4 regions of the Azospirillum sp. B2RO_4 genome follow, and region 2 is predicted to be linked to each of the others. Evidence: predicted binding sites of a transcription regulator. Region 2 holds the regulator's gene; each other region holds the start of a gene.

Region 1 (7,767 bases), on a different replicon from region 2:
AGCAGATGGGGCGCCAGTACCAGGACCCGACGCTGGTGCTGTTCACCGGCACGGTGTCGTCGGGCTGCGGCCGGGCGCAGGCGGCGATGGGGCCCTTCTACTGCCCGATGGACCGGAAGCTCTACATCGACCTCAGCTTCTACCGCGAGCTGCGCGACCGCTTCCAGGCGCCCGGCGACTTCGCCCAGGCCTATGTCATCGCCCATGAGGTCGGCCACCATGTGCAGAACCTGCTGGGCATCTCCGACAAGGTGCAGGCGGCCCAGCAGCGGGCGCGCGGGCAGGCCGAGGCCAACGCCCTGTCGGTGCGGCTGGAACTGCAGGCCGACTGCTTCGCCGGCATCTGGGGCAACCACGCCAACCGCGACCGCCGCCTGCTGGAGCCCGGCGACGTCGAGGAGGCGCTGACCGCCGCCAGTGCCATCGGCGACGACCGCCTGCAACGTCAGGCGCGCGGCACCGTCAGCCCCGACAGCTTCACCCACGGCAGCTCCGCCCAGCGCGTCCGCTGGTTCCGCACCGGCCTGGAAAGCGGCCGGCTGGAAGCCTGCGACACCTTTGGAACGGACCGGCTGTAGCAGGCGCCGACGGATCGGCCGGAACCGGCTCCCGGCACGCATGCGGAACGGGGGGTTGCGCAAAGCCGTGCCGACAGTCACACATTCGGCGATGGCTGGCAGGTTGCCCAGCCCTTCGAAGTGTCGATACGGAACAGCATGATGAGCACAGCGGACACCTCGTCCGATATCCGGGTGCCCGACATCCGGTCTCTGGAAAGCGCCTATCGTGGCCGCAGCGCGCGGGTGGCGGTGGTCGGGCTCGGCTATGTCGGGCTGCCGCTGGCCCTGGCGCTGACCGGGGCCGGCTTCGCGGTCACCGGATTCGACATCGACCCGGCCAAGGCGGCGGCGCTGAATAGCGGGCGCTCCTACATCCGGCAGATCGCCGACGGGCGCGTCGCCGAGGCAGTGGCGACCGGGCGCTTCCGGGCGACGACCGACGCCGGCGAATTCGCCGCCTGCGACGCCGTGATCGTCTGCGTGCCCACCCCGCTGTCGCCGCAGCGCGAGCCGGATCTGAGCTTCGTCGAGGCCTCCACCCGGCTGATCCGCGACCGGCTGCGGCCGGGCCAGCTGGTGGTGCTGGAATCGACCACCTGGCCCGGCACCACCGACGAGGTGATGCGGCCGATCCTGGAGGAGACCGGCCTGGTCAGCGGGCGCGACTTCTTCCTGGCCTATTCGCCCGAGCGCGAGGACCCCGGCAACATCAGCTTCACCACCAGCACCATCCCCAAGGTGGTGGGCGGCGACGACGAGGGCGCGCGGCGGCTGGCGGTGGCGCTCTACGAGCAGGTGGTGCCGCAGGTGGTGCCGGTGTCCGGCACGCGGGCGGCGGAGGCGACCAAGCTGACCGAGAACATCTTCCGCTCCGTCAACATCGCCCTGGTGAACGAGCTGAAGATCGTCTTCGAGCCGATGGGCATCGACATCTGGGAGGTGATCGAGGCGGCGAAGACCAAGCCCTTCGGCTTCATGCCCTTCTATCCCGGTCCCGGGCTGGGCGGCCACTGCATCCCAATCGACCCCTTCTATCTGACCTGGAAGGCGCGCGAGTACCAGATCTCCACCCGCTTCATCGAGCTGGCGGGAGAGGTCAACACGATGATGCCGCGCCATGTGGTCGACCGCCTTGCCCTGGCGCTCGACCGCCGCGCCGGCATCGGGCTGAGCCGGGCGCGCATCCTGCTGGTCGGCATGGCCTACAAGAAGAACGTCGACGACAGCCGGGAATCGCCGGGGCTGCGGCTGATGGAGATGCTGCTGGAGCGCGGGGCGGCGGTCGAGTACCACGACCCCTTCATTCCCGTGCTGCCGGTCACCCGCGAGCATGCGGCGCTTGCCGGCCGCCGCTCCGTCGAGTGGACGGCGGAGCGGCTGGCCGGCTTCGACGCGGCGGTGATCGTCACCGACCATGACGGCATCGACTATCACAGCCTCGCCGCCCATTGCCCGCTGGTGGTCGACACCCGCAACGCCATGCGCGCCGTCGAGGGCATCGAGGGCTTCGCCGACCGCATCGTGAAAGCCTGACGACGGGGCTGGGCGGCCGGCAGATGGAACAGCGTGGAACAGGTTGGGCGCTGCTGTTCCAACGTCTGGCCTGATGCCAGCGGATGGAACAGCGTGAAACACGCCACGCGGTGTTGTTCCATCCGCCGGGCCAGCGGTTGATGGAACGGTGTGAAACACACCGGGCGTTGTTGTTCCATCGGCCAGTTCCCCCTCTCTCCAGGGCGAGAGAGGGATCCGGAAAGAGCGTGGACAGGGAACGGCATGGCGGCGGCTCCGCGACAGTGAGTCCGGCGCCATTTTATAGGAATCAATGCCCGACCGGTGGCGTTAAGTTCAACGCCACCGATCAAGAAGCAAGGGTCAGATCTCGTCGTCGCCGCCGAAATCGCCGCCGAAATCGCCCCAGCCGCTGTCCTCGACCGCCTGTTCCGCGTGGTCGGTGGCGGCGGTCGCCGCGTCGGTGGCCGCACCGGCGGCCTCGGCGGCCACGGCTTCGCCGCCGGAGAACATGCTGGAGAGCGCGCTGCCGATCAGCATGCCGCCGGCCACGCCGGCCGCCGTCTGCATGGCGCCGGCCATGAAGCCGCCGCCGGCCCGCGGCTGCTGGGCATAGCCGGCGACGCGCGGGTCGCCATAGGGAGCGGCACCAGGAGCGGCGGCCGGACGGCCCCAGGGCGAACCCGGCGGCATGGCCGCCTGGGCGGCGGCGGGATGCTGATACTGGGGCTGGGGCTGGGGTTGAGGCTGGGGAGCGGGCCGGCTGCCGCCGCCGAACAGGCTGCCGAACAGGCCGCCGCCACCGGACTGGGCCGGAGCGGCGGGGCGCTCGCGAAGCTGGCGCTCCAGCTCCTCGTTGCGGCCCTGCGAGGCGGCGAGCGCCTGCTCCATCATCACGATGGCCTGGGCCATCAGATAGGGGGCGGCCGGCTGGCGGGCGATGCGCTCGCGGATCAGCGCCTCGGCCTCGGGATCGCGCGGGCCGGATTGCGCCTCGGCCTGATGCAGCTTGGCGAACAGGTCGTCGATGATCTGGCGTTCGGTCTGGTCCATGGCGATGCTCGTTCTCATGAGGAGGTTGCGGGAAAGGCCCGGCCGCCGACGCCGCTCCAAAGGGCCGCAGGGCTGCGGCCGCGCGCCGGAGGGGCGGCGCGCGTCGGGCAGGTGTCGGAAGCGGGAAGGGCCGGGATCGGGGGCCGGCTTTCCGGCGAAGGGGTCGGGGAAAAGGACATCGGTCCCTCCAAGTGCGGTCACGCCCGTCGGCGCAAAAGCAGGTGAAGAGATCCGACATCGCGACCACGTCTAAGTCGCCAGAGGGGCCCGGATCCAGGTGATGAGCACGTGGCCCCGTCCCGCTTTCCTGTCAAGACGGCCCCCGAACAATTTGCGACGCGATGAGGACCGGGACCGGAGCGGGACTTGTCCCGGCAATTCCCCCCACCCTATAAAGGGCGATGGCAACAGTGCAGGAAGCCCTGGTCGCGGCGCTGGATCATCAGGAGGCCGGGCGCTTCGCCAAGGCCGACCTTCTGTATCGCCGCATCCTCGCGGCATCCCCCGGCCATCCCCATGCGCTTCACCTGTGGGGCATCCTGGCGGCGCTGACCGGACGGCCGGAGGAGGCGATCGACCGCATCCGCCGCGCCATCGCCGCCGCACCCGACATCGCCGATTTCCACGTCAATCTGGCGCGGGTCGAGGCCGCGCTGAACCGGCCGGACCGCGCCGCACGCCTCTATGCCAACGCCGTCGCCCTGCAGCCGGAGGCGGTGGAGACGCGCTTCCAGCTGGCCGGGCTGCTGCAGGACCTGGGGCGGCCGGACGAGGCGGAGGAGCAGTATGGCGCCCTGCTGAGGGTGGCGCCGCTCCACGCCAGCATCCACCTGAACCGGGCGCTGCTGCGCGAGGCGCAGGGGCGCTTCGCCGGGGCGCGCGACGGCTTCCGCGCGGCGCTGGTGCTGGAGCCGGCGCATGCCAAGGCGCTGCTGCGGCTCGCCGCCACCGAGCGGGAGCTGGGGCGGAACGATGCCGCCCTGGCCGCCCAGCGCCGGGCGATGACCGTCTCGGATGATCCGGCGGACGCCGGGCTGTTCGCGACCCTCGCAGGCCTGCTGGCGGGAGAGGGGCTGCCCGAACGGGCCGCGCAGGCCGCGCGCATCGCCGTGGCGCTCACCCCCGGCGATCCGGCCTTGTGGAACGAGCTTGCCAACCGGCTGAAGGGCCTGGGGCGGCTTTCGGAGTCGGTGGCCGGCCATGGCCGCGGGCTGGACCTGCTGCCGGGGAACCCGGTGCTGCTGAACAACCGCGCCGACGGCTGGCTGAAGCTGGGCCGTCTGGAGCCGGCGGAAACGGACGCACGGGCCGCCACGACTGCAAATTCCGGCTTTGCGGCAGGCTGGAACACGCTGGGCTCCGTCCTGATGGCGCGGGGAAAGGCCGGGGAGGCGCTGGACGCCTTCGAACAGGCGATCGACGCCGGTGGAGATGCCCCCCAGGCGCGCTTCAACCGCTCCGTGGCCCTGCTGACGCTCGGCCGGCTGGCGGAGGGGTGGGACGGCTATGAGCTGGGCTGGGCCGTACCGTCGGGCCGCTTCCCGCGGGCGGAGTTCCCCCAGCCGCTCTGGGACGGCAGGCCGCTGGGCGACGGCGGCCTGCTGGTGTGGGGCGAGCAGGGGCTGGGCGACGAGGTGATGTTCGCCAGCCTGATCCCGCAGCTGGCCGCGGAGGGGGTGCGGGTGGTGCTGGACTGCGACGCGCGGCTGGCCCCGCTGCTGTCCCGTGGCCTGCCCCCGCATTCGCCAGGTGTCACCGTGGTGGCCCGCCGCGAACCGCCGGACGAACGGCTGACCGCGCCGGACGTGGTCGCGCAGATCCCGGCCGGCAGCCTGCCGCGCCTGATGCGCCGCCGGATCGAGGACTTCGCCGGCCGCCAGCCCGCCTTCCTGAAGGCCGATCCCGGCCGGGTGGCGGAACTGCGGCAACGTCTTGGAGATGGGCGGCGCCTGATCGGGGTGTCCTGGAGCAGCAGGAACGCCGCCGTCGGGCATCTGCGCTCCATCCCGCTCGCCCGGCTGGCGAAAGCGCTGGAGCGGCCCGGCGTGACGCTGGTCAGCCTGCAATATGGCGACGTCGCCGCGGAGGCCGCCGCTGCCGGCGTCACCGATCCGGGGCTGGATGCCTGGGGCGACATCGACGGGCTGGCGGCGCTGATCGCCGCCATGGATCTGGTGGTGTCGGTCGACAACTCGACCGTCCATCTGGCCGGCGGGCTGGGGCGCCCGGCCTGGGCGCTGCTTCCCCATGCCGCCGAATGGCGCTGGATGCAGGGGCGCAGCGACACGGTCTGGTATCCGTCGGTCCGGCTGTTCCGGCAGAGGGCGCCGGGCGACTGGGACGGCGTGCTGCGGGAGGTGGGCGAAGCGCTCGCGGCAGTCTAAGAAAAGCGGGCTGAAGGGGCGGGGCGGAGGCGCAATTTTGCCCCCGCCATTCGGCTTGCCTTTTGCTTTCAAAAGAACATATTGCGAACATCTTCAAGGGAGAGGGAAGCCTCCACGGTGGATGACGCGCTGCTCGACAAGCTCGAAATTCTCGCCGACGCGGCGAAGTACGACGCCTCCTGCGCGTCGTCGGGGGCGAAGCGGCGGACGGGCGGGCCGGACGGCATCGGCTCGACCACCGGGGCCGGCATCTGCCACGCCTATACGCCGGACGGGCGCTGCGTCTCGCTGCTCAAGATCCTGCTGACCAACCACTGCCTGTTCGACTGCGCCTACTGCATCAACCGCCGCTCCTCCAACGTGCGCCGCGCGCGGTTCAGCGTGGACGAGGTGGTGCGGCTGACGCTGGGCTTCTACAAGCGCAACTGCATCGAGGGGCTGTTCCTGTCCTCCGGCATCATCCGCTCGCCCGATTACACGATGGAGCAGCTGATGCTGGTGGCGCGCACGCTGCGGCGCGACCATGGCTTCGCCGGCTATATCCACCTGAAGACGATCCCGGAGGCCAGCCCCTGGCTGATCGAGCAGGCCGGGCTGTGGGCCGACCGGCTGTCGATCAATCTGGAACTGGCGTCCGACCACAGCCTGAAGGAGTTCGCGCCGGAGAAGGACGGCGGCGCGATCAAGGCGGTGATGGGGCAGGTCGGCGAACGCATTCTGGAGGCCAAGGAGGAAAAGCGCCGCTTCTCCCCCGCCGGGCAGAGCACCCAGATGATCGTCGGCGCCGACGCCTCCACCGACCTGTCGGTGCTGGAGACCAGCGACACGCTCTATCGCCGCTATGGGCTGCGGCGGGTTTATTATTCGGCCTTCAGCCCGATCCCGGAGGCGAGTTCCGCCCTGCCGGCCAAGCCGCCGCCGCTCCAGCGCGAGAACCGGCTGTACCAGGCCGACTGGCTGCTGCGCTATTACGGCTTCACGGTGGAGGAGATCGCCGCCGGGGGCGAGGGCGGGATGCTGGACCTCGGCATCGACCCCAAGCTGGCCTGGGCCCTGAAGAACCGCGAGCGCTTCCCGGTCGACGTCAACAGCGCCGACCGCGAGATGCTGCTGCGCGTGCCGGGGCTGGGGGCACGGGCGGTCGACAAGATCGTCGAGGCGCGGCGCCACACCACCCTGCGGCTGGAGGACGTGGCGCGGCTGTCGTCGGGGCTGAAGCGGGCGCGCGCCTTCCTGATCGCCGCCGACCACCATCCGGGCGGGCTGACCGACCGCGCCGACCTGCGGCAGCGGCTGGTGGCGCCGCCCAAGCAGCTCAGCCTGTTCTAGGGGCTTGGTCATGCATCGTGTGGACCTGAAGGACGGCGCCGACCTCGACGGCTTCCGCCGCGCGCTGCGCGGGCTAGTGGCACTTGGCGTCGATCCGGGGGAGGTGGTGTGGAGCGTCGGGGCGGCGCCGTCGCTGTTCGGGGATGACGCGCCCTTGCCGGCGGAGGCGCCGCCGGTGTCGCTGCCGCGGCCGGTGGGGGCGCTGATCGAAAACGTGGTCTGCCACCGCGATCCGGAACGCTACGCCCTGCTGCACCGGCTGGTCTGGCGGGTGCTGCGGGGGGAGCGCGACATGCTCGACCACCATGCCGATCCGCTGGTCCACCGGCTGGCGCTGCTCGACAAGGCGGTGCGGCGCGACCTGCACAAGATGCACGCCTTCCTGCGCTTCCATGAGGTGCGCGACCCCGACGGAACGGAACGCTATGTCGCGTGGTTCGAGCCGGACCATTTCATCGTCGAGGCCACCGCCCCCTTCTTCGTCGAGCGCTTCGAGAGTCTGATCTGGACAATCCTGACGCCGGTGGGCTCGCTGCACTGGGACCGGCGCTCGCTGACCATCGGGCCGGCGGCTTTGAGGCCGGAGGGGCTTGATCGCGACGACCGCTTCGCCGAGGGCTGGCAGCGCTATTACGAGAGCACCTTCAACCCGGCGCGGATGAACCCGACGGCCATGCGGGCGGAGATGCCGCGGAAATACTGGGCCAACCTGCCGGAAACGGCGGCGATTCCCGGCATGATCCGCTCCGCGCCCGCCCGCGTGCAGGCGATGATCGAGGCAGAGGCCGCCGCCCCCCGCCGCCGCAACCCCGCCAAGGCCGTCGCCGCCATGGCCCGGCAGGAGCCGGCGACGCTGGCCGAGCTGAACCGCATCATCCGGGCGGCCGATCCCCTGGTGCCGGGGGCGACGCAGGCCGTGCCGGGCGAGG
Region 2 (7,767 bases):
GCCCGGCGGCACGTCGGCCGGCAGGGCGTTCTTGCGCCACAGCGCGGCATTGCCGCTCGGGGCCTGCACCGGCGGCTGGGCCGGGGGCGCCGGAGGCGGCAGCATCGCCACCGTCGTGGCGGGCGGACGCGCATCGGCCTTATCCTGCGCCGGCTTTTCCGGCACCGCATGTTCCGGCCCCTCAGCGGCGTGCTGGACCGGTGGTTCCGCCTTCACCGCCGGCGGCGCCGGCGCCGGGGGAGGCGCGGGCGGCACCGCGGCCTGCTGAACCGGCGCCTGCTGCGCCCGTTCGCCGCCCGATCGTCCACCGGTCAGCGTGGCGACGCCCATCGCCACGGCGAACACCGCGGCGACCGCGGCCAGGGCCAGAACGAAGGGGTTCGACAGAAAGGGGGGAAGCGACGTTTTGCGGACTTTCAAAGGCGCCTTGCGGGCCATGGTGACGATGTCCATCCTGCGTCCGGGGCGGCGCACAGTGGCACCCCGCCGCCGCCGCCGCAACCGCCCAAACGGTGCAAAAGGCCGGGGCGGCAAGCCTCCGGCGCCCACCCGGCCAAGCCCACCCTGAAGAGTTCGCCCGATGCGTCCCATCATTGTTACCGCAGCCCTTCTGCTGAGCGCCGCCGCCGCCCCGGCGCAGGCCGCCGGCGGTCTGCAATGCCCGGCCAGCCTGACGGTCCAGGCGCAGCCCGACGCCCCCGGCGGCTGGTCGCCCTACCCCGGCCGCGACAGCCATGGCTTTGCCGGCATCACCCTGATCGAGGGCGACCGCGCCAGCGAAATGACCAGCGCCTCGCCCGCCACCCTGGCCCCCGACCGCGAGGTCCGGCGCGGCCGCAGCATCGTCCAGGTGTGGGAGTTCACCGGCGCCCGGCGACGGAACGTCTTCCTGGTCTGCCGCTACCGCGACACCCAGGCGACGCTTGCCGCCGACCTGCCGCGCCACATCCGCCGCTGCACCCTGACGCTGGAGACCGACATCCGCGGCACCGTGCTGGACGACCCGAAGACCCCGCCGCAGCTCGACTGCCGGTGAAGCGGCGAAGTTCTGCGCGGAGGCTGGAAATCCGCCCCCTCAGCCGCTAGGGTGTCGGTCGTTGGAACAGGGCCGGAACGGCCCCGACGGTCAGGTGGAAGGCGGAAGGCGCATGCTGCTGCTCATCGATAACTACGACAGCTTTACCTACAACCTCGTCCATTACCTGGGCGAGCTTGGCGCCGACGTGCAGGTCCGCCGCAACGACGCGCTGACGGTGGACGAGGCGATGGCCCTGCGCCCCGACGGCATCGTGCTGTCCCCCGGCCCCTGCGATCCCGACCGCGCCGGCATCTGTCTGCCGCTGATCGACGCCGCCGCCAAGGCCCGCCTGCCGCTGTTGGGCGTCTGCCTGGGCCACCAGTCGATCGGCCAGTCCTTCGGCGGCCGGGTGATCCGCGCGCCGGTCCCGATGCACGGCAAGGTCGACAATATCCGGCATGAGGGCCGTGGCGTGCTCGCCGGCCTGCCCAGCCCGTTCCGCGCCACCCGCTACCATTCGCTGATCGTCGAGCGCGAGACGCTGCCCGCCTGCCTGGAAGTGACCGGCGAGACCGCCGACGGCCTCATCATGGCGCTGGCCCACCGCGAGCTGCCGATCCACGGCGTGCAGTTCCATCCCGAGAGCATCGAGAGCGAACACGGCCACAAGATCCTGCAGAACTTCCTGGATCTGACCAATCCCCGCCCGGAAAGCGCGGGCCTGGAGAACGCGGCATGAGCGGCGATCTGTCCGACATGAAGGCCATCCTGGGCAAGGTCGCCACCGGCGCCGCACTGACCGAGGCCGAGGCCGGCTTCGCCTTCGACATCATCATGTCCGGCAACGCCACCCCGTCGCAGATGGGCGGCTTCCTGATGGCGCTGCGCGTCCGCGGCGAAACGGTGGACGAAATCACCGGCGCCGCCCGCGTCATGCGCGCCAAGGCGATCCCGGTCGAGGCGCCTCCCGGCACCATCGACACCTGCGGCACCGGCGGCGATGGCGCCGGCACCTACAACATATCCACCGCGGCGGCGCTGGTGGTGTCGTCCTGCGGCGTGCCGGTCGCCAAGCACGGCAACCGTGCGATTTCGTCCAAGTCCGGCGCGGCCGACGTGCTGGGGTCGCTTGGCGTCAACCTCGACTGCGACTTCGCGCTGGTGCGCAAGGCGCTGTGGGATGCCCGGATCGCCTTCCTGATGGCGCCGCGCCACCACCTCGCCATGCGCAACGTCGGCCCGACCCGTGTCGAGCTCGGCACCCGCACCGTCTTCAACCTGCTGGGTCCGCTTGCCAACCCGGCGACGGCCAGGCGGCAGGTGCTCGGCGTCTTCTCCAAGCAGTGGGTGGAGCCGCTGGCCCAGGTGCTGAAACGGCTGGGGTCGGAGGCCGCCTGGGTCGTCCACGGCTCCGACGGGCTGGACGAGATCACCACCACCGGCCCCACCACCGTCGCCCAGTTGAAGGACGGCGAGGTGACGGTGTTCGAGGTGACGCCGGAGGATGCCGGCCTGCCCATCGCCCGCATCGAGGACCTGAAGGGCGGCGACGCCCAGGTCAACGCCGAGGCGATCCACGCCCTGTTCGACGGGGTGCGCAGCCCCTACCGTGACATCGTGCTGCTGAACGCCGCCGCCGCCCTGCATGTGGCCGGCAAGGCCGCGACGCTGAAGGACGGCGTGGCGATGGCCGCCGACGCCATCGACAGCGGCGGCGCCCGCGACCGCCTGCGCCGGCTGGTCGCCATCACCAACGAGGCGGTGGCCTGATGAGCGACGTTCTGACCCGCATCAACGACGACAAGCGCGCGCTGGTCGCCTCCCGCAAGGCCGCCCGGCCGCTGTCGGAGGTCGAGGCCGCCGCCAAGGCCGCCAACGCGACCAACCCGCCGCGCGGCTTCATCCGGGCGCTTGGCGCGGCGGTGGAGGCCGGGCGCTACGGCCTGATCGCCGAGATCAAGAAGGCCAGCCCGTCCAAGGGCCTGATCCGCGCCGACTTCGACCCGCCGGCCCTCGCCCGCGCCTATCGCGAGGGCGGGGCGACCTGCCTGTCGGTGCTGACCGACGAGCCCTATTTCCAGGGCAGGGACGAGTATCTGGTCGCCGCCCGCGCCGCGGTCGATCTGCCGGTGCTGCGCAAGGACTTCATGGTCGATCCCTATCAGATCGTGGAGGCCCGCGCGCTGGGCGCCGACTGCATCCTCATCATCATGGCCTCGCTGTCCGACGCCCAGGCGGCGGAGATCGAGGATGCCGCCATTGCGCAGGGCCTGGACGTGCTGGTCGAGGTTCATGACCGCGCCGAGTTGGACCGCGCGCTGCTGCTGAAGACGCCGCTGTTGGGCGTCAACAACCGCAACCTCAAGACTCTCGCCGTCGACATCGCGACGACGGAGGAACTGGCGGCCGACGTCCCGGCCGACCGCATGCTGGTGGCGGAAAGCGGGCTCTACACCCCCGCCGATCTGGCCCGCATGGCGAAGGTCGGGGCGCGCTGCTTCCTGGTCGGCGAATCGCTGATGCGGCAGGCAGACGTGACCGCCGCCACCCGCGCCCTGCTGGCGCCGGTGTGACGCCATGCCGGACATCGCCATAGCCGCGGAAAGCCCGCGCCAGGATGCGGTGATCTCGCTGGTGGCGGCGCTCGACCGCTATCTGCTGGACCTATATCCGGCGGACACCTGCCATTTGCTGGACATCGACTCCCTGGAGGCGCCGGACGTCCGCTTCTTCGTCGCCCGCAAGGACGGCGTTCCGGTCGGCTGCGCCGCACTCCGCGTCGATCCGGCCGGCTATGGCGAGGTCAAGCGCATGTATGTCGATCCCGACGCACGCGGCCATCGGATCGGCGACCGGCTGCTGGCGCGGCTGGAGGAACAGGCGCGGGCGGAGGCGCTGACAGCCCTCCTGCTCGAATCCGGCATCCACCAGCACGAGGCGCTGGCGCTCTACCGCAAGGCCGGCTTCACCGACCGCGGCCCCTACGCCTGCTATACGGAAAACGGCGTCAGCGTCTTCATGGAAAAACCGCTTCTGGAGACCGTGCGATGACCGGCTTCACCCATTTCGACGCCGAGGGCAAGGCGGTGATGGTCGACGTCTCCGACAAGGCGGAGACCGAACGCACCGCCACCGCCGCCGCCACCGTGCTGATGCAGCCGGAAACCCTGGCGCTGATCATGCAGGGCGGGGTGAAGAAGGGCGACGTTCTGTCGGTCGCCCGGCTGTCCGGCATCATGGGAGCCAAGCGCACGCCGGACCTGATCCCGCTGTGCCATCCGCTGATGCTGACCTCGGTCAAGGTCGACCTCTCCTGCGATCCCGCCCGCAACGCGGTGGACGTAACCGCCACCTGCAAGCTGAAGGGCCAGACCGGCGTGGAGATGGAGGCGCTGACCGCCGTCACCGTCGCGGCGCTGACCGTCTACGACATGTGCAAGGCGGTGGACCGCGGCATGACCATCACCGACGTCCGCCTGCTGCACAAGGCCGGCGGCAAGAGCGGGGAATGGGGTGCGTCCACCGCCCCATCCTCAGGAGCATAACCCGATGATCTCCGTCGCCGAGGCGCGCGCCCGCATCCTGTCGGCCTTCGCTCCTCTGCCGGCGGAGACCGTCGCCCTGCCCGACGCGCTCGGCCGCGTGCTGGCCGAACCGGTAACCGCCCGGCTGACCCAGCCGCCCTTCCACGCCGCCGCCATGGACGGCTGGGCAGTGCGCGCCGCCGACATCGCGGCCGCGACCGCCGAGGCACCCGTCCCCCTGCACCGCATCGGCGAATCCTCCGCCGGCCATGCGTTCGGCGGCAGCGTCGGCCCCGGTGAGGCGGTGCGTATCTTCACCGGCGCGCCCCTGCCGGACGGCGCCGATGCCGTGGTGATGCAGGAGGATTGCAGCGCCGACGACGACACCGTCCAAGTCGGCCGCGCCGTTTTCGCCGGCCGCTTCGTCCGGCAGGCCGGCTTCGACTTCACGTTGGGGCAGGAGCTTCTGCCGAAGGGCCGGCGCCTGACCGCGCGCGACATCGCGTTGGCCGCCGGCGGCAATGTGCCCTGGCTCTCGGTCCATCGCCGTCCGCGGATCGCCATCCTCGCCACCGGCGACGAGATCGCTCTGCCCGGCGACCCGCTGGGGCCGAGCCAGATCGTCAGCACCAACGCCCTCGGCCTCTGCGCCCTGGTGACCGCCCAGGGCGGTCTCGCCCACAATCTCGGCGTTGCGAAAGATACACCGGAGAGTGTGGCGGCCCTGGCGAAAGGCGCCGCCGGCTGCGACCTGCTGGTCACCACCGGCGGTGCCGCCCATGGCGACTACGATTTCGTGCGCGACGTGCTGGCCGAACGCGGCGTGGCGCTTGAGGTGCAGACCGTGGCGATGCGGCCGGGCAAGGCGCTGATGTTCGGCCGGGCCGGATCGGTGCCGCTGCTGGGCCTGCCCGGCAATCCGGTGTCCACCGGCGTCACCGGCGTCCTGTTCCTGCGCCCGATCCTGCGCCTGCTGCAGGGCCTGCCGCCCGAGGACGACCGTCCGCCGCTGCGCGCCCGCCTGACCACAGCACTGAAGGCCAACGACCGGCGCGAGGAATATCTGCGCGCCACGCTCGCGGCCGGCCCCGACGGCGTTCTGACCGTCACGCCCTTCGCCCGGCAGGACAGCGCCATCACCACGCTCTACGCCCAGGCCGACTGCCTGATCCCCCGCCCGCCCAACGCCGATCCGGAACCGGCCGGCGCCATGGTGACCGTGCTTTCTTTGACCGATGGAGCGCTCAGCATCTAGACTTGGCGACAGGGCCCCGAAGGCGGATTGAACAGTTGAACAGCACCCCGAAAACTGTTCCATGCTGTTCCAAATGTTCCATTCAAGTTCTAAAAGAAGCCGACGGAGGGCTTGACGCGCGGCAGGAACCAAACTAGAACATGGAGGCAACGTTTGGTTTTTGTTCCATCTTCAGTCTGGCGACGGCCGGGAGGCATCAATGCTCACGCGCAAGCAGCACGAATTGCTGCTGTTCATCCACGAACGGCTCGGCCAGGGCGGTGTCTCGCCGTCGTTCGACGAGATGAAGGACGCCCTGGGGCTGAAGTCCAAGTCGGGCATCCATCGCCTCATCACCGGACTTGAGGAACGCGGCTTCATCCGCCGCCTGCCGCACCGCGCCCGTGCGCTGGAGGTTCTCCGCCTGCCCGAGGGCCTTGACGCCGCCCGCGGCCGCACCGCAGCGCCCAAGCCGAAGTTCCAGCCGAACGTCATCAAGGGCGATTTCGCCTTCGCCGGCCGCGACACCACGCCTTCCGCCGCGACGCCCGCCGCCGCCAACGAGACCGTTCAGCTTCCGCTCTACGGCCGCATCGCCGCCGGCACGCCGATCGAGGCCCTGCGCGACAACAGCGCCTTCGTCGACATCCCCGCCTCGATGCTGACCGCCGGCGACCATTACGCGCTGGAGGTTTCCGGCGACTCGATGATCGAGGCCGGCATTCTCGACCACGACACCATCATCATCCAGCGCTGCGACGCGGCGGAGAACGGCACCATCGTCGTCGCCCTGGTCGATGAGGGCGAGGTGACGCTGAAGCGCCTGCGCCGCAAGGGCAACACGGTGGCTCTGGAACCCGCCAACGCCGCCTACGAAACCCGCATCTTCGGCGCCGACCGCGTCCGCGTGCAGGGCAAGCTGGTCGGACTCGTCCGCAAGTACTGAGTCCTTGTTGACCCCTCCCCAACCCTCCCCCACCTTCGGTGGGAGAGGGAGTGAGCGGCAGAGCAGCGGAGTTCCCTCTCCCGCGATCGGACCGGCCTTTGGCCGGCCGAGTGCGGGGGAGGGATAGGGAGGGGGCAACAGCATCTCTCACCTCCCCCCTGTCCAGGGCCGATCGCCCCTAAGCCCCCGCACCGTCTCCACCCGGACACCCCCGGCCGTCACCGTCAGCGTATGCGCCCCTTCATGCCGCAACGCCCAGCGGTCGACCACCAATCCGGCCCAGCACCCCCGCGCCACCGCCGCCGTCACCACCGCATCCACCGCTCCGCAGTCCTCGTCCAGCGCGTCCGGCAGCCGCGGCAGGGCCACTGTCCTCCCCCGCACTTGGTACAAACACCCCAGTGCATCGCAACTGAGCGACCGCTCTCCCTCGCTCCATCCCCCAGCCGCCGGCCAGGGGTCCGCCGCCGTCCGCTCCCCATCCCGCTCCCGCCAGGTTCCGGTCACCCGTCCGCCACTCTTCACCGAGGCACTGAGCCGCCCATCCGGCAGCCTCACCGCCGCGACGGCGCCATCCCCGGACACCAGCACGTCGGGCCGCTCCACCAGCATCGGCGAGATCAACCCCGCCAGGATCGGCAGCATTCCCAGCCACCGCCAACGCTGCGTCCAAATGCTCAGCCAGAGCCCGCCCGCCACCAGCGCCGCGAATCCCTCCATCGGCATCGCCGGCACCGTCAGCGATGCCCAAGGCAGCCGGCCGAAGAACTCCGCGGTCCAGATCACCGCGCGGTCGCCCCAATTCATGGCGATCAGCGCCGGTGCCTCCAGCCCGAACGGCAGCAGCGCGTAGGCGATCAGGCTCCACGGCATGACCCAGAAGGAGGTGATCGGAATCGCGATCAGATTCGACAGCACTCCATAAAAAGCGATCTGCTGAAAGTGGAAGAGCGAGAAGGGTAAGGTCGCCAGCGTCGCCACCACGCTGGTCAGCAGGATCCCGCCGACATAGAACACCCCGCGCCCAAACCATCCCGCGTCGCGC
Region 3 (7,767 bases), 1.4 Mb from region 2:
CGTGCCGCTCGACGGTCTGCCGGGTGGCCGTCCTGTCGCGGCTCACCCGATCACTCCAGGCACGCCGGCGGATCGCCATCTGAAGCCGGCAATCCTGGGAGCAATAGATGGGCGCCGGTCCCCTTGCGGACGTGCGGACGAAGGGCCTGCCGCAGCAGGCGCAGTAAAGCGTGGTCATGGTCGTTTCCTCCGGAACGGGCGGCCGTTTTCCGGCCTTGCCCCAAGCCGCCGGCTCATCCGTCTTGCGACGACCGATGCCCGCGGCTTTGCTGTGTTGCCTGTATTGTGTTGGCCGCGCCCCGGCGTCGCCAGCGACCAAACGGCATAAGCGTCAGCGGTCCCAAGTATTCGATCCGGAAAATGGGAGTGCCGGCAGCAGCTTAGATGCAGAAGCGCGTCACTTCGCCGCGATGCTCTGCGTTGGCATTTTTCTCCGGCAATTTCACCTCGGGCATCTTCCAACGGAAGCGTTGCGGACCCATGTGTTCCGTTCCGAGACCCTTCGAATTCGACCAACAGACCGGAAAGACGAGACGCGATGACGCTTGGACGCCTCGCCACCTTCCTGAAAACCGAAAGCGCCAGCGGCGTGGTCCTGATGATTGCGGCGGTGCTCGCCCTGTTGTGGGCGAACTCGCCGGCGGCCCCGCTGTACGATTCGATCCTGGCAACGAAGCTGGCGGTGACGGCGGGCGGCGTCGGCTTGGACAAGCCGCTGATCCTGTGGATCAACGACGGGCTGATGGCGATCTTCTTCCTGCTGGTCGGGCTGGAGATCAAGCGCGAGGTGCTGGAGGGTGAATTGTCCAGCCCGGCCAAGGCGATGCTGCCGGGCATCGCGGCCGTGGGCGGCATGGCGGTGCCAGCGCTGGTCTATTGCCTGTTCGCACAGGCCGAACCGGGCGCCCTGCAGGGCTGGGCGATCCCGGCGGCCACCGACATCGCCTTCGCCCTCGGCGTGCTGGCCCTGCTGGGCAACCGGGTGCCGGCCAGCCTGCGCGTTTTCCTGCTGGCGTTGGCGATCATGGACGATCTGGGCGCCATCGTGATCATCGCCGTCTTCTACAGCCACGGGCTGGTGCCGATGGCGCTGGGGCTGGCGGCGGCATCGGCGGTCGGGCTCTGGCTGCTGAACCGGGCCGGGGTGCGCTCGCTGACGCCCTATCTGCTGCTGGGACTGGTGCTGTGGGTGTGCGTGCTGAAATCGGGCATCCACGCCACGCTGGCCGGCGTCGTCCTGGCTTTCGCCATCCCCCTGCGGGTCAAGGGGCCGGACGGCAAGCGGGCGGAGGATGCGCCGCTCTATTGCCTGGAGCATGCGCTGCATCCCTGGGTCGCCTTCCTCATCATGCCGGTCTTCGCGCTGGCCAATGCCGGCGTGCCGCTGGACGGCATCACCCCCGCCAGCCTGCTGGAGCCGGTACCGCTGGGCATCGCGCTCGGCCTATTCGTGGGCAAGCAGGTGGGCGTGTTCCTCGCCGTGTGGATCGCCGTGCATATCGGCGTGGTCGAGCGGCCGGCGCGGGCCAGCTGGGGCCAGCTCTATGGAGTCGCCGTGCTGACCGGCATCGGCTTCACCATGAGCCTGTTCATCGGCACGCTGGCCTTCGCCGACCCGCAGCATGCGGTGGCGGTGCGGCTGGGGGTGCTGACCGGCTCGCTCGCCTCGGCGCTGGTCGGCTACGGCCTGCTCTATGTCGCCGGCACCAAGCGGGAGCGGGCGGCGGCGCGGGCGACCTGATGTCGATCGGAAAAGGTTATCGACAAAGATAGTTGTTGATGACATCTGTTCGGTGCGCGAACTTTGTTCCGGTGCTCCGGAACCGTGGACGTGCTGGGTGGTTCTTCATTCGTGGGGAATCGCGCGGCAGGCGCGGGACCGACAGATCGGGGGGACATGCGATGATCGACGCCATCCGCACACGCCGGCGCACCGTTGCCGAAGATCCTCCGCCGGGCGGGTCCGGCAGCTCGGTCCCCATCGACTTCCAGCGGCTGGAGCGGCTGCGCCGCCTGTCCCGCCTGATGGACAGCCGCTGGCACATCCCCTTCACCCGCATCCCGGTCGGGCTGGACGGCATCGCCAGTCTGGTGCCGGTGGCGGGCGACACCGCGACCGCGCTGGTGTCCGCCTACATCATCATGGAAGCCGCCCGTTTCGACCTGCCCAAGACGCTGGTGGCGCGCATGGTCTTCAACGTCCTGCTGGATTGGGCCGGCGGATCGGTCCCGGTGCTGGGCACCGTTTTCGACATCGCCTTCAAGGCCAACCGGATCAACCTGAACCTGCTGCACGAGCATCTGGAACAGCGTCTGGCCGCCGCCGCCGCCAAGCGCTGAAACGGCGCCCTCGCGATCTTGACGTGGATCAAGGCAGGGGTGGGGGGACTGCGGCAACCTGTCGCTCATGAACGCCATCACCGCCCTGGCCGTAAAGCCGGCCCCCGCCCCGTCCCGTTCCCACGGTGTCGATCCCGCGCTGCTCGCCAAGTATGACGGGCTGCGGGTGCCGCGTTACACCAGCTACCCGACCGCGCCGCACTTCACGCCCGAGGTGAACGGCGACGTCTATGGCGGCTGGCTGGAGGCGATCGATCCCACCCGCTCGGGTTCGCTCTACCTGCACATTCCCTTCTGCCAGAAGATGTGCTGGTACTGCGGCTGCCACACCAAGATCGTCGCGCGCTACGAGCCGATCGCCGAGTATCTCGGCCATCTGCGGCGCGAGATCGCCATGGTGGCGGAGCGCGTTCCCGGCCGGCTGGCGGTGCGCCACATCCATTTCGGCGGCGGCACCCCGACCATGATGGCGCCGGACGATTTCGAGGCGATCATCGCGCTGCTGCGCACCCGCTTCGACGTCGCCACCGATGCCGAACTGGCGGTGGAGATCGACCCCCGCACCCTGACGGCGGAGATGGCGGCGGCGCTGGGCCGTGCCGGCGTCAACCGCGCCTCGCTGGGCGTGCAGGATTTCGACGAGACGGTGCAGCAGGCGATCAACCGCGTCCAGCCGCGCGCCGTCACCGAACAGGCGCTGGCCTGGCTGAAGAACGCCGGCATCACCAGCGTCAACCTCGACCTGATGTACGGCCTGCCGCACCAGTCGGTGGAGAGCGTCACCCGCTCCGCCGAGATCGCGCTGGAGATGGCGCCCGACCGGCTGTCGGTCTTCGGCTACGCCCATGTGCCGTGGATGAAGACCCATCAGAAGAAGATCGACGAGTCGGTGCTGGCCGGTTCGCTCGGCCGTTGGGAGCAGTTCGCCGCCATCGGCGACACGCTGGCCGCCGCCGGCTACAGCGCCATCGGCCTCGACCATTTCGCCCGTCCCGGCGACGAACTGGCGGTGCAGCAGGAGGAAGGGCGGCTGGGCCGCAACTTCCAGGGCTACACCACCGACGACGCCGAGGTGCTGCTGGGCTTCGGCTCCTCCTCCATCGGCGCGCTGCCGCAGGGCTATGTGCAGAACGCCGTGCCCTTCGACCATTACGCCACCGCCATCGAGGAAGGCCGCCTGCCCACCGGAAAGGGCATCGCGCTGACCACGGACGACAAGGTGCGGCGCGACCTGATCATGCGGCTGATGTGCGACCTGTCGGTCGACACCGCCGCCATCGCCCAGGCTCACGGGCTGGCAGAGTCGGCCTTCGACGCGGAATTGGAGGGCATGGCCGATCTGGTCGCCGACGGCGTCGCGGTGGTGGAGGGCCGGCGCGTCCATGTGCCGGAGAGCGCCCGCCCCCTGATGCGCATCGTCGCCGCCCGTTTCGACACCCACCTGTCCAAGGGCGCCGGGCGGCACAGCCGGGCGGTCTGAGGACCGCGCTGTTTGAGGGCCGTTCTTCAAAAAGAAAAGGCGGCCGGCGCCACCCGCCGACCGCCTTTTCCCGTGCCGCGCATCCGAACCCACAAGGCTACGCGGCAACCTCGTTGATGCCCTGCATCAATGTCCGCAGCATGTCGCCGCTGAGGCGGTTGGACGTCACGCCGCCCGCCTGCTGCTGCGTGCCGCCGCCATAGGCGGCCATCCGTTCCTGTTCCGACACATAGCCGTCCTTGTTGGTGTCCAGCGGATCGTAGCTGGTCGTGCCGCCCGCCGACGCGGTGCTTCCCGAAGACGAGGCGGAGGACGTTGCCGACGCGGTGCTGCTGTCGGACGTGTTCTCCGAAGCGCCGGCCGTGCCGCTGTCGTTGGCGGGCGGCGGGGGAGGCGGCGGCGGGCGGTTGGCGTCGGCCTCCTTCAGCGCGCTGCTCAGCTCGTCCTGGGAAATCGATCCGTCCTCGTCGCTGTCGAGGCTGCTGAACAGCGACGAGGCGTCGGTCGACGACTGGCCGGCTGAGGTGAGGGCGGAGGTCAGTTCGTCGGCGCTGATGCCGCCGCTGCTGTCGCTGTCCAGGCTGGAATAGAGGTTCTGCGCGAACTGCTGCTGCATCGCGCTCGCCTGTTCCTGAGCCGCCAGCAGGGTGCTGCCGCTGCCATAGTCGAACTGGCTGGAGAAGGAGCTGAACTCCGTCGCGCTGAGCGAGCCGTTCTTGTCGCTGTCCAGGCTGCCGATCAGGCCGTCGACCGCCGAGGACAGCGTGTCGCTGTCGGACGCGGCCGAGGTGCCGCCGAGCGCACCGAGAAGCTCGTCCTTGGACAGCGACGAATCGCTGTTGGCATCCGCCTTGGAGAAGAATTTCTGGAGCGTCGCCGCGCTGCTGGAACTGCCGAGGGAAGAGATCATGGCCGGATGCCCTCGCAAGGTGCCGTCGTGATGGTCAAGATACGCGGCGTGCGGCGGGACTCCTGCGCTGAAGCGGTGCGGAAAAGATTGGATTTGCGCTAATCTTTTCGGGGGGCGGGCAACGTGCCCCAAAAAGCGCATAACGAAGTTGGGCGTGCTGCGGTGGCGAAGAGGGGGGCACCTCCTGTATGGTCGCGCCGAAGGTCCGCGGCCTTTCCCATAGCCTCCCCGCGAAGCACCGATCCATACTCAAGGTGAGCGATGATCCGGCGTGTGCGTTCCCTTCCGCTGATGGTGGCCCTGGCCACGCTGATGGTTCCCGGCTGCATGCCGTACCAGCGGATTCCGAATCCGCCGACCGTGCGCACCGCGCCGGATACCGGGACCGGGCTGGAACCGATCTATGGGGAATGGCAGGTGGACAGGCCGACGCCGCTGCGCGCCCAGCCGTCCGCCGGTGCGGGCGTCGTCGCCACGCTGGGGGCCGGGCAGGCGGTGACCACGCTGGGCCGGGTGCGCAACAGCGATTGGGTGGCGGTGAAGGCCGGCGGGTCCACCGCCTATGTCCGGCTGCATCTGCTCAGCCTGAAGGGCAACACGCCGCGTGGCACCCGCGGCACCTCCACCACCCTGGCGAAGCCGACCGACAATGCCGGCCCGACCATCAAGGCCGCCCCGCGCAGCAAGATTGGCGTCACCCCCATCGCCAACTGACCTGAGGGGTCGGCGAGCCCTCGGGCAATCGGTCACAGAACAAGACAGGAGTCGCAGACTCCCTCTCGACATGGCTTCATGATAGAACATATCAGGAACATATACCTGTCGAGCGGAGCCGAGTCATGCCTGTCCTGCCGTCCCCTTCCCCATCCGCGGAGGCTGCGCCGCGCGATCGTGCCGGCGTGCTGGCCGACCTGCGCGCGCGTATCCGGCGGATCGAGGGGGCGGGCGGGGAGGGGGGAAGGATCCTGCCGTTCGGCATCGACGCGGTTGACGGCCATCTGCCGGACGGCGGGCTGCCGCTGGGCTGCCTGCATGCGGTGGCGGCGCAGGATCCGGGGGCGGGCACCGGTTTCGCCGCGGCGCTGCTGGCCCGGCTGGCGACGCCGAGGACGCCGGCGCTGTGGATCCTGCGCGGGCGCGACCTGTATGCCCCGGGGCTGGCGGCCTTTGGGCTGACGCCGGACCGGCTGGTGGCGGTGCGGGCGGTACGGCCGGTCGATGCGCTGTGGGCGATGGAGGAGGCGCTGCGCTGCTCCGCCCTGTCGGCGGTGCTGGGCGAGTTGGAGGGGCTGGACCTCACCGCCAGCCGGCGGCTGCAACTCGCCGCCGAGTCGTCGGGGGTGACCGGCTTCCTGCTGGATGTGAGCGCTGGCGCATCGAGTGGACGCGGCCGGCTGGCGGAGGGCCGGCGGACGGAAGGGCTCAGCGCCGCGGTGACCCGCTGGCGCCTGACTGCGGCACCCAGCCTGGATGGTGAAGAGGATGCGGCCCCGCGCCCGGCCGGAGGCCCGCCGGGGCTGGGAGAGCCGCGCTGGTCCGTCGCGCTGGAGCGTTGCCGTGGCGGTCGCCCAGGCCACTGGACCCTCGCCTGGGACGGAGAGAGCTGGCGCGACGTGGGGAAAGAGGATGGAAGCGGCCTTGGGCAGGCCGCGCGACGCGACTCGGGGCTATGGCCGGCCCGGCATTCGATGGCCCTGGACTCGATGGCCCTGGACTCGATGTCCGACAACCGACAGGGTCGTTTGTCGGATCACCGCAAACCGGCTATCGCGCGCTGAGCGTCGGATCAGTAGTTGGTGGCCCAATCCGGTTCGCGGCGGGCGGGCTGCTCCGACCCGTCCGGCTCGGTCATCCAGCGCGGGTCATCCGCGTCCAATGGTGCATCCAGCGGGGCGTAAAGCGGCAGCTGACGGGCGAATTCCGCGCTGTCGGCATCGCGGCGCTGCTTCAGCAGGCGGTCGGCAAGGTGGGCGGGCAGCATGGCAGGTCTCCTTCTGAGCGCCGGATGGCACCGCGGATCAGCCTGACAAGGCCGGTCCTGGCCCACCCGTCGTCCTGTTTGCCTGGATAATAACTACGCAAGTTCCAGGCCAGCTGTTAAGCGCGTCACACGAGTTCCATGACACACGACGAAGTCTCTACAAACGGTTTATACGAAGCCACTTGAACCCACATGAACCGGTATGACACGAGGGACTTTCGGGGGATCTGTCGTACACGCCGTGGCGGTCTTCGCCCTTCGATCGGGCATCGCCGCCGTCCCGTGTGAGATGTGTTCCCTTCCGTGCCGTTCCAACCCATATTCGGGGCCAATCCCCTTCAAGGAATGCGTACCTCCCATGCACAGCGCCCCCGCCCCCGATTCCTGCCCGACCTGCCTAAAACCTAATCACCTGTGCATTTGCGAGGCAGTGCAGCCAATCGACAACGGCGTGTTCCTGCTGATTCTGCAGCACCCGCAGGAGAAGCGGGAAAATCTGGGCACCGCCCAGATCGCCCATCTGCAGTTCGCCAATTCGATGGTGAAGGTCGGGCTGAGCTGGCCGGGTCTGAAGCGCATCCTGGGGCGGGAGGTCGATCCCAAGCGCTGGGGCGTGCTGTATCTCGGCCCGGTGAAGGATGGCGGCGCTCCCCGGCCGGAGGTGGCGGTGGTCGACAAGGACGGCCAGCCGCTCCGCGGCAGCGCCGACATCCTGGACGATCTGGAGGGCGTCATCGTCCTGGACGGCACCTGGAGCCAGGCCAAGACCCTGTGGTGGCGCAATGCGTGGCTGCTGAAATGCCGCCGCATCGTGCTGAACCCGCAGTTCCGCTCGCTTTATGGGCAGGCGCGCAAGGAGCCGCGGCGCGACAGCGTCTCCACCCTGGAAGCCGGCGCCTTCCTGCTGTCGCGGCTGGAGGGTGACCAGACCATCATGGACACCGCGCTGAAGCCCTTCTCGCTGCTGCTGAAGAAACTGCGCACCCGCCGTCCGCGCCCGACGCCCATGCAGCCGACGCCGCCGGCCGGCGAGGATGCCGCCCCGGCGGTTGCCGA
Region 4 (7,767 bases), 830 kb from region 2:
CGGGATCGCGGTCGGCGCGGGTCAGCAGCTCCGCCCCCAGGCTCAGCGTCGGGGTGGGGGCGGTGCCGGGATAGGCGTTCGCCGGGATTTCGTCCTCGATATAGAAGCGCTGGGTCCGCAGCAGCCGGTCGGCCGGCTCGCCGTCCAGCGGCACCAGCCGGATCGGCACCCGCGCCGCCACGTCGCTGACCGCCGCCACCGGATATCCGCCGACCATGAAGAAGCCGTCCAGCTCGCCCTTCGCCAGCCGGTCGGCCGCCGTGCCGGGCTTCAGGTAGAGCGGCGTGATCGTGCTTTCCGACAAGCCGTAGGCGTCCAGGATCAGCCGCGCCTCCACCAGCGTGCCGGAGCCTTCCTCACCCAGCGAGATGCTGCGGCCCTTCAGGTCGGCCATGCGGTCGATGAAGCCGTCGGAGCGGACGACGACCTGGATCGCCTCCGCATAGAGCATGCCGAGCGAGCGCAGTTCCGCGAACGGGCGCTTGCCGGTGAAGCTGCCGGTGCCGCTGTAGGCCCAATAGGCGACGTCGGCCTGGGCGAAGCCGGCCTCCACCGTGCCGGCGCGCAGCATCTCGACATTGTCGACCGAACCGTTGCTGGCCTGCGCCACCACGATCAGGCCGGGGATGCCGCAGCTTCCCCCCTTGTCGCAGGGGCGGGAGCCCGGCGGGTTGGAGATGGCGTTGGCGATCAGCCCGCCGATCGGAAAATAGGTGCCGGCGGTGGTGCCGGTGCCGATGCGGAAATAACGCAGGTCCTGCGCCAGGGCCGGCCCGCCCGACAGAATGCCTCCCAGCAGCGGCGCCAGCGCCACCCCTCCCATCAGGCCGCCCAGCAGATGGCGGCGGGTCAGGCTGGACGTGTCGGAAGCGGGCGCATCGGGATCCTCCCGAAGCTCCGGTGAGGGGAGCCCCGGCGGGGTAGGGCAGGCTTTGGCGGCTGCGCGGGGCACCGGGGCGTTCCGTTCGTCTGGCCCGCCGGTCCCGGACGGGAAGGGCGGGGCGGGAAGGAGGGGCGTGTCTTCAAAGATTTCCGCGCAACCCCGTCATTTCAAGGCGCAACCGGTCAAATCACGCCGACGAGGTCAAGAACGCCGGCGACTGCTACCGCACCGCCACACAGCCGCACCGCGCGCTCCGACTCGGCCTGCGTCACCGCGACCGACAGCCCGAGCCCGCCGCAGGCGACCAGCATCAGACCGGCGGCGAATCCGGCCCAATAGAGCGGTGGTCCCTGGTGGGCATGACCGTGGAACACCGCAGCGACCGCGGCGATCAGCACCGCCAGCACGGCGGGCGCCCGCACCCCCAGCGCCACCAGCGACCCGACCACCAGCAGCGAGGCGGCCAGTCCCGGCCCGGCATAGGGCAGCCGCACCCCCATCTGGGCGGCGAAGCCCGCCGCCAGCGCCGCGGTCACGGCGGCGGCCGGCACCTGCCACACCGCGGTGCCGCCGGTCTGCCCGGCCCACATGCCGATGCCGAGGATGCCCAACAGATGCTGCAGCACCCACACCGGCGTGGTCAGCCCGCTGCCGAAGGCCCCCGTCAGCGTCGTCATGCGCCCGCATCCCCCATACCGTGTCGATCCGGCAGCCGGTATGGCGGCTGAGGCGGGGCGGGGTCAAGCGGTCAGGCTTCCGGTCGGGGAGGGCGGACGGCTACCGCGCCAGCGGGTCGCCCCATTGCCGCAGGTCGTTCTCGCGCTTCATCAGCTCGCGCTGGCCCAGCGGATCGAGCCGTCCCATGGCGTCGTCGGTGCGCATGCGGTCGACCTCCGGCCGGATCAGGTCGCGCTTGAAGGCGTCGGTGGCGCTCTGGGACGAGGGCGGCGGCGGTACCGGGATCGGTCGCGGCGGCTGGGGCAGGACGGCCGGGTCGGGCGGGGGCGACGAACTGCCGCGGCGGCGCTTGGGCGGGGGCTGGCCGGTGTCCTCCGAGTCGCGGCGCGCCTGCGGAGCCTCCGCCTGCGAAGTCCGGGCCTGCCGGGTCTGGAGGGCGGGCTTCGAGCCGGCGCGCGACTGCTCCGCCTGGATCTGGCTCCAGGTCCGCCGCTCCCCGCCGCCGGGGATCACCGTCTGCTCGTGGACCGGCGGAAAGGCCTGGGCGCGGCCGGGCATGTCGTCGCGCAGGTCCGGCTGCGCACAGGCGCCGGCCGCCAGCAGGAAAGCCAGCGGAGCCAGACGGCGGGCGGGGAACGGGAGATGTGGGGTCATCGATGGAATGTCGGCACTGCCGATCGTTTCGGCAAGATGACCCCAAAGGAGGGACTCGCGCCAAGGCCAAGCCGGCGCTAGAATGTTCTTTGTTTGTTCTTGATTGTTGGTCATCGTATGACACGCCCTTTCTCACACCCGCCCGTATCTCCCTCTCCCCCCCGGGGAGAGGGTCGGGGTGAGGGGGATGTGCGGCGGGGCCTTCGGGAAAATCCTGAAACGCACCCCCCTCACCCTAACCCTCTCCCCGGGGGGGAGAGGGGATCTTGCAGCAGGGGAGAGAAGGGAAAGCGCCGCATCCTCGCTTTGTGGCTCCTGCGCTTGGCCACCGACGCCCGGGAACGGCTCATGCCGCCGGAGTTGCGTGCGCGTCCCCTTGCCCTGCTGCGGACGGAGCGCCAGCGGCGGATGGTGGTCGCGGTCAACCGGGCGGCAGCGGTGCTGGGCATCGCTCCCGGCCAGACCCTCAGCGATGCCCGCGCGCTGGAGCCGGCGCTGGAGGTGGCGGAGGCGACGCCGGAAGCCGATTCGGCCCTGCTCGGCCGCATCGCCGACTGGGCGCGGCGCTACAGCCCCTGGACCGCGGCGGACGAGCCGGACGGGGTGGTGATCGACATCACCGGCTGCGCCCACCTGTTTGGCGGCGAGGCAGCGCTGGCCGCCGACCTGACCGGCCGGCTGCGCGCCGCCGGCTTCGCCGCCCGCGCCGCCATCGCCGACACCCCGGCCGCCGCCTGGGGACTGGTGCGCTTCGGCAGTCCGGAGGAGCGGCGGCGGGAGGCGGTGGACGGCCTGCCGCTCGCCGCCCTGCGGCTGCCGGCGGAGATGGTGGAGGGGCTGCATGCGCTGGGCCTGCGCCGGATCGGCGACCTGCACGCCATGCCGCGGGCGGGGCTGGCGGCAAGGTTCGGGGGCGGGTTGCTGCAACGCTACGATCAGGCCCTCGGCCGGCTGGACGAGCCGATCTCGCCGCGCCGGCCGGTGGCGGACCACCGCGAGCGGCTGACCTTCGCCGAACCGATCGCCACGCCCGAGTCGATCGCCGGGGCGCTGCGTCATCTGCTGGGCCGGTTGTGCAAGGGGCTGGAGACGGCGGGACAGGGCGCGCGCCGGTTGCGGCTGGATGCCCACCGCACCGACCAGCGGGTGGACGACGAGCCGCAGAGCCTGACGCTCGGCACCAGCCGCCCGACCCGCGACCCGGCGGCGTTGGCCCGGCTGTTCGCCCCGCTGCTGGAACGCATCGAGCCGGGGCCGGGCCTGGAAACGCTGGTGCTGTCGGCGACGGAGACCGGGCCGCTGTCGGCCGTGCAGACCGGCATGGATGGGGAGGAGGCGGATGGCGGACTCGCCGAGCTGGTGGACCGGCTGACTCTGCGGCTGGGGGAGCGGGCGGTGCTGCGGCTGGTGCCGCGGGAAAGCTGGCTGCCGGAACGCTGCGTGGCGCCGCATCCGCCATTGGAGAGGTTGCCGCCGCCGAAGCCCTGGCCGGCGGGACAGCCGCGCCCGTTGCGCCTGCTGACCCCGCCCGAACCGGTGGAGGCCACCGCCCCGCTGCCCGACGACCCGCCGCTGCAATTCGTCTGGCGCGGCGTGCGCCACCGCGTCAGCCGCGCCGAGGGGCCGGAGCGGATCGAATGCGAATGGTGGCGTGGGGAAGGATCGCTGGGGCTGGCCGTGCGCGATTACTACCGCGTGGAGGATGGCGACGGCCGCCGCTTCTGGCTGTTCAGGGCCGGGCTGTACCGGCCGGGGGAGAACCCGCGCTGGTTCCTGCACGGGTTTTTGGGGTGAGGGTGGTGGGGAATGGAGAAGTTAGACCCCCACCCTAACCTCCCCCGCTGGGCGGGGGAGGGGATAAGTGCTTAAGCGGGAAAGCAGCGGCAGTCCCTCCCCCGCCCAGCGGGGGAGGCTAGGTGGGGGCAACACGGACCAGGAACTTACCCCAGCCCCTTCTGCCCCATTTCCAGGAACTTCTCGCGGCGCTTGGCGCGCAGGGTGGCGCCATCCAGGCCGTCCAGTTCGCCCAGCGACTCCTCGATGCAGTCGCCCAGCTTCTTGATCGTCTCGGCCGGGTCGCGGTGGGCGCCGCCGATCGGCTCGCTCACCACATGGTCGATGACGCCCAGTTCCTTCAGGTCCTGGCTGATCAGGCGCAGCGCGATGGCCGCCTCGCCCGCCATGTCGGAGCTGCGCCACAGGATCGACGCGCAGCCTTCCGGCGAGATCACCGAATAGATGGCGTGTTCCAGCATCAGCACGCGGTCGGCGGTGGCGATGGCGATGGCGCCGCCCGATCCGCCCTCGCCGATGACCGAGGCGACCATCGGCACGTTCAGCCGCAGGCAGCGCTCGATACTCTTGGCGATGGCCTCGGCCTGGCCGCGCTCCTCCGCCTGGACGCCGGGGAAGGCGCCGGCGGTGTCGACCAGCGAGACGACCGGCAGCTTGAAGCGGTCGGCCAGATCCATCAGGCGCTGGGCCTTGCGGTAGCCCTCGGGCTTCGCCATGCCGAAATTGTGGCGGACGCGCGATTCGGTGTCGTTGCCCTTTTCCTGGCCGATCACCACCACCGAGCGGCCACGGAAGCGACCCAGCCCGCCGATGACCGCGCGGTCCTCGGCGAAATGGCGGTCGCCGGCCAGCGGCGTGAAGTCCTCGATCAGGCCATGCACATAGTCCAGGCAGTGCGGCCGATTGGGGTGGCGGGCCACCTGTACCTTCTGCGCGGGCGTGAGCTTGGCGTAGGTCTGCCGCAGGAGCTTGTCGACCTTGGCCTGCAGCTTGGCGACCTCGTCGGCGATGTTGATGTCGCCGGCGTTGGTCAGGTGCCGCAACTCCTCGATCTTGCCTTCAAGCTCGGCGATCGGCTTTTCGAATTCCAGGAAGGTCTGCATGCCGGACACGGGTGGTTGGCGAGGCGCACAAAAAAGCGCGCGCTTGGTAGCACGCCCGGCGCGCCTGCGCCACAGCGGAAAGATGCGGGACAGCCTGGGAAGGGTTCCGCGACGAACCCACAGGGTTTATCCTTAACCGCCGGGAAATTCCAAGCCTAATCGTTGCCCGGATCGTGCAAGGCGGATCGCTGCATGCCCTCTTTCAAGGACCATTTTTCCGGCCATGCCGGCGATTACCGCGCCTTTCGTCCGACATATCCGCCCGGTCTGGCCGCCGCCCTGGCCGATACGGCGCCGGCGCGCGATCTCGCCTGGGACGTCGGTTGCGGCAACGGGCAGTTCTCCGTTTCCCTGGCCGACCAGTTCGCGGCGGTCCACGCCACCGACGCCAGCGCGGAGCAGATCGCGCAAGGCGAAGCCCATCCGCGGGTGCGCTATGCCGTCGCCCCGGCGGAGGACAGCGGGCTGCCCGACGGCTGCTGCGACCTGATCGTCGCGGCGCAGGCGGCGCACTGGTTCGACCTGGGGCGGTTTTATGCCGAGGTGCGGCGGGTGGCGAAGCCGGGGGCGGCGGTGGCGCTGGTCTGCTACGGGCGGCAATGGCTCGACCATCCCATGCTGGATCCGTTGGTGGAGCGGTTCCACAACGGCACGCTGGGACGCTATTGGCCGGCCGACCGCTGGAAGGTGATCGGGGGCTATCGCGGGATGGAGTTCCCGTTTCCGGAACTGCCGGTGCCGCCGCTGGCGATGGAGGCGGTTTGGACGCTGCCGCGGCTGCTCGGCTACATGAACACCTGGTCGGGGGTGAAGGCGGCGACCAAGGCGCTGGGGCGCAACCCGCTGGAGGACTTCGCCGAGGAGATCGCGCCGCTGTGGGGCGACGCGGAGACGGAACGGCGGATCCGCTGGCCGCTGACGGTTCGGCTGGGGCGGGTGGAGTAGGCGTCGGCTTCGAATGCCCCCACCCTAACCCTCCCCCGCTGGGCGGGGGAGGGGATAAGAGCTTGAGCGGGAAGAGTAATGCCCTCCCCTGCCCAGCGGGGGAGGTTAGGGGCAAACGGGCGAGGACCTTTACGCCCCCTCCGCCACCACGCGCTCATAGGCCTGCAGGGTCAGGAAGTCGGTGAAGTCCTCGCGCGCGACCAGATCGCGGAACAGCGAGGCGGCGTCGGCATAGCGGCCCTTGGCGTAGGCGTCGGCACCGACGCGGGTCCCCCAGGCCGACAGTTCCTCCGCGATCACGCGGTCGACGAGGTCGAGCGTCACCGCCTGCCCGTCGTCCAACGCCGTGCCGGTGTGGAGCCACTGCCAGACCTGGGTGCGGCTGATCTCCGCGGTGGCGGCGTCCTCCATCAGGTTGAACAGCGGGACGCAGCCCTGGCCGCGCAGCCACGCCTCGATATAGCCGATGCCGACCGCCACGTTGTTGCGCAGGCCCGCTTCCGTCTTCGGCCCGGTGGGCACCGCCAGCAGGTCGGCGGCGCTGACGGTCACGTCGGTGCGCTTGCGGGCGATCTGGTTCGGCGTCGGCATGTAGGCGTCGAACACCTCGCGCGCCACCGGGACCAGTCCGGGATGGGCGACCCAGGTGCCGTCATGGCCGTTGGACGCCTCGCGCTCCTTGTCGGCGCGCACGCGGGAGAAGGCGGCCTCGTTGGCCTCCGGGTTGTCCTTGACCGGGATGAAGGCGGCCATGCCGCCGATGGCGGGCGCACCGCGGCGGTGGCAGGTCCTGATCGCCAGCTGGCTGTAGGCCGACAGGAAGGGGGTGGCCATCGTCACCTCCGCCCGGTCGGGCATGACGGCGGAGGGGTCCTTCCGGAACTTCTTGATGAAGCTGAAGATATAGTCCCAGCGCCCGCAGTTCAGGCCGGCCGAATGCTCGCGCAGCTCATAGAGGATCTCGTCCATCTCGAAGGCGGCGAGGATGGTCTCGATCAGCACCGTCGCCTTGATCGAGCCGTGCGGCAGGTGGAGATACTCCTCCGCCACCAGGAAGACCTCGCGCCACAGCCGCGCCTCGAAATGGCTTTCCAGCTTGGGCAGGTAGAAATAGGGACCGCTTCCGCGCGCCAGCAGTTCCTTGGCGTTGTGGAAGACATGCAGGCCGAAGTCGAACAGCGCGCCGGAGATCGGCTCGCCGTCCATCAGCACATGGCGCTCCGCCAGATGCCAGCCGCGCGGCCGGACCTTCAGCACCGCGGTCTTGTCGTTGAGGCGGTATTTCTTCCCGCTGGCCGGGTCCTCGTACGAAATGGTCCGGCGCACGGCGTCGCGGATGTTGATCTGCCCCTCGACCAGATTGGTCCAGGTCGGGCAGGTCGCATCCTCGTAATCGGCCATGAAGAGTTTGGCGCCGCTGTTCAGCGCGTTGATGACCATCTTGCGGTCGACCGGACCGGTGATCTCCACCCGGCGGTCGAGCAGGTCGACGGGCAGCGGGCTGATGGTCCAGTCGGCCTCGCGGATCGCGCGGGTTTCCGGCAGGAAATCGGGCTTGTGGCCCTGGTCGAGCAGCGCCTGCCGCTTGGTCCGCACATCCAGCAGCCGCAGCCGTTCGCCGCCGAAACGACCCTCCAGCTCCGCCAGGAAGGCCATCGCCTCCGGCGTCAGGATCTCCTCGAAACCGGGCTTGATCGGACCACGGATTTC

Evidence for each region. Region 2 encodes LexA, which represses DNA repair genes until DNA is damaged. Its sites were predicted from a motif close to ATGTTCTANTTTGGTTC; they were not measured.
Region 1: the regulator LexA is predicted to act here: its motif matches at 5,584-5,600, upstream of PWS46_RS29365 (putative DNA modification/repair radical SAM protein).
Region 3: the regulator LexA is predicted to act here: its motif matches at 5,529-5,545, upstream of PWS46_RS11860 (ImuA family protein).
Region 4: the regulator LexA is predicted to act here: its motif matches at 2,298-2,314, upstream of PWS46_RS01085 (Y-family DNA polymerase).

What each region holds. Positions count from the first base shown of each region.
Region 1 is NZ_CP118491.1:232,011-239,777, reverse strand. It holds gene ypfJ (KPN_02809 family neutral zinc metallopeptidase) at 1-578, shown strand, start outside; gene PWS46_RS29380 (nucleotide sugar dehydrogenase) at 720-2,093, shown strand; gene PWS46_RS29375 (DUF2076 domain-containing protein) at 2,436-3,125, opposite strand; gene PWS46_RS29370 (tetratricopeptide repeat protein) at 3,527-5,509, shown strand; gene PWS46_RS29365 (putative DNA modification/repair radical SAM protein) at 5,627-6,838, shown strand; gene PWS46_RS29360 (UdgX family uracil-DNA binding protein) at 6,849-7,767, shown strand, end outside.
Region 2 is NZ_CP118485.1:1,074,821-1,082,587, reverse strand. It holds gene PWS46_RS05055 (divergent polysaccharide deacetylase family protein) at 1-453, opposite strand, end outside; gene PWS46_RS05050 (STY0301 family protein) at 581-1,036, shown strand; gene PWS46_RS05045 (anthranilate synthase component II) at 1,149-1,757, shown strand; gene trpD (anthranilate phosphoribosyltransferase) at 1,754-2,788, shown strand; gene trpC (indole-3-glycerol phosphate synthase TrpC) at 2,788-3,591, shown strand; gene PWS46_RS05030 (GNAT family N-acetyltransferase) at 3,596-4,069, shown strand; gene moaC (cyclic pyranopterin monophosphate synthase MoaC) at 4,066-4,563, shown strand; gene PWS46_RS05020 (molybdopterin molybdotransferase MoeA) at 4,568-5,797, shown strand; gene lexA (transcriptional repressor LexA) at 5,997-6,722, shown strand; gene PWS46_RS05010 (ComEC/Rec2 family competence protein) at 6,870-7,767, opposite strand, start outside.
Region 3 is NZ_CP118485.1:2,481,870-2,489,636, reverse strand. It holds gene PWS46_RS11890 (hypothetical protein) at 1-178, opposite strand, end outside; gene nhaA (Na+/H+ antiporter NhaA) at 539-1,741, shown strand; gene PWS46_RS11880 (DUF4112 domain-containing protein) at 1,903-2,340, shown strand; gene hemN (oxygen-independent coproporphyrinogen III oxidase) at 2,408-3,820, shown strand; gene PWS46_RS11870 (EF-hand domain-containing protein) at 3,918-4,730, opposite strand; gene PWS46_RS11865 (SH3 domain-containing protein) at 5,004-5,444, shown strand; gene PWS46_RS11860 (ImuA family protein) at 5,570-6,508, shown strand; gene PWS46_RS11855 (hypothetical protein) at 6,517-6,711, opposite strand; gene PWS46_RS11850 (tRNA-uridine aminocarboxypropyltransferase) at 7,070-7,767, shown strand, end outside.
Region 4 is NZ_CP118485.1:248,073-255,839, forward strand. It holds gene PWS46_RS01070 (TAXI family TRAP transporter solute-binding subunit) at 1-952, opposite strand, end outside; gene PWS46_RS01075 (HupE/UreJ family protein) at 1,066-1,560, opposite strand; gene PWS46_RS01080 (hypothetical protein) at 1,661-2,215, opposite strand; gene PWS46_RS01085 (Y-family DNA polymerase) at 2,564-4,009, shown strand; gene PWS46_RS01090 (acetyl-CoA carboxylase carboxyltransferase subunit alpha) at 4,156-5,112, opposite strand; gene PWS46_RS01095 (class I SAM-dependent methyltransferase) at 5,305-6,057, shown strand; gene aceB (malate synthase A) at 6,187-7,767, opposite strand, start outside.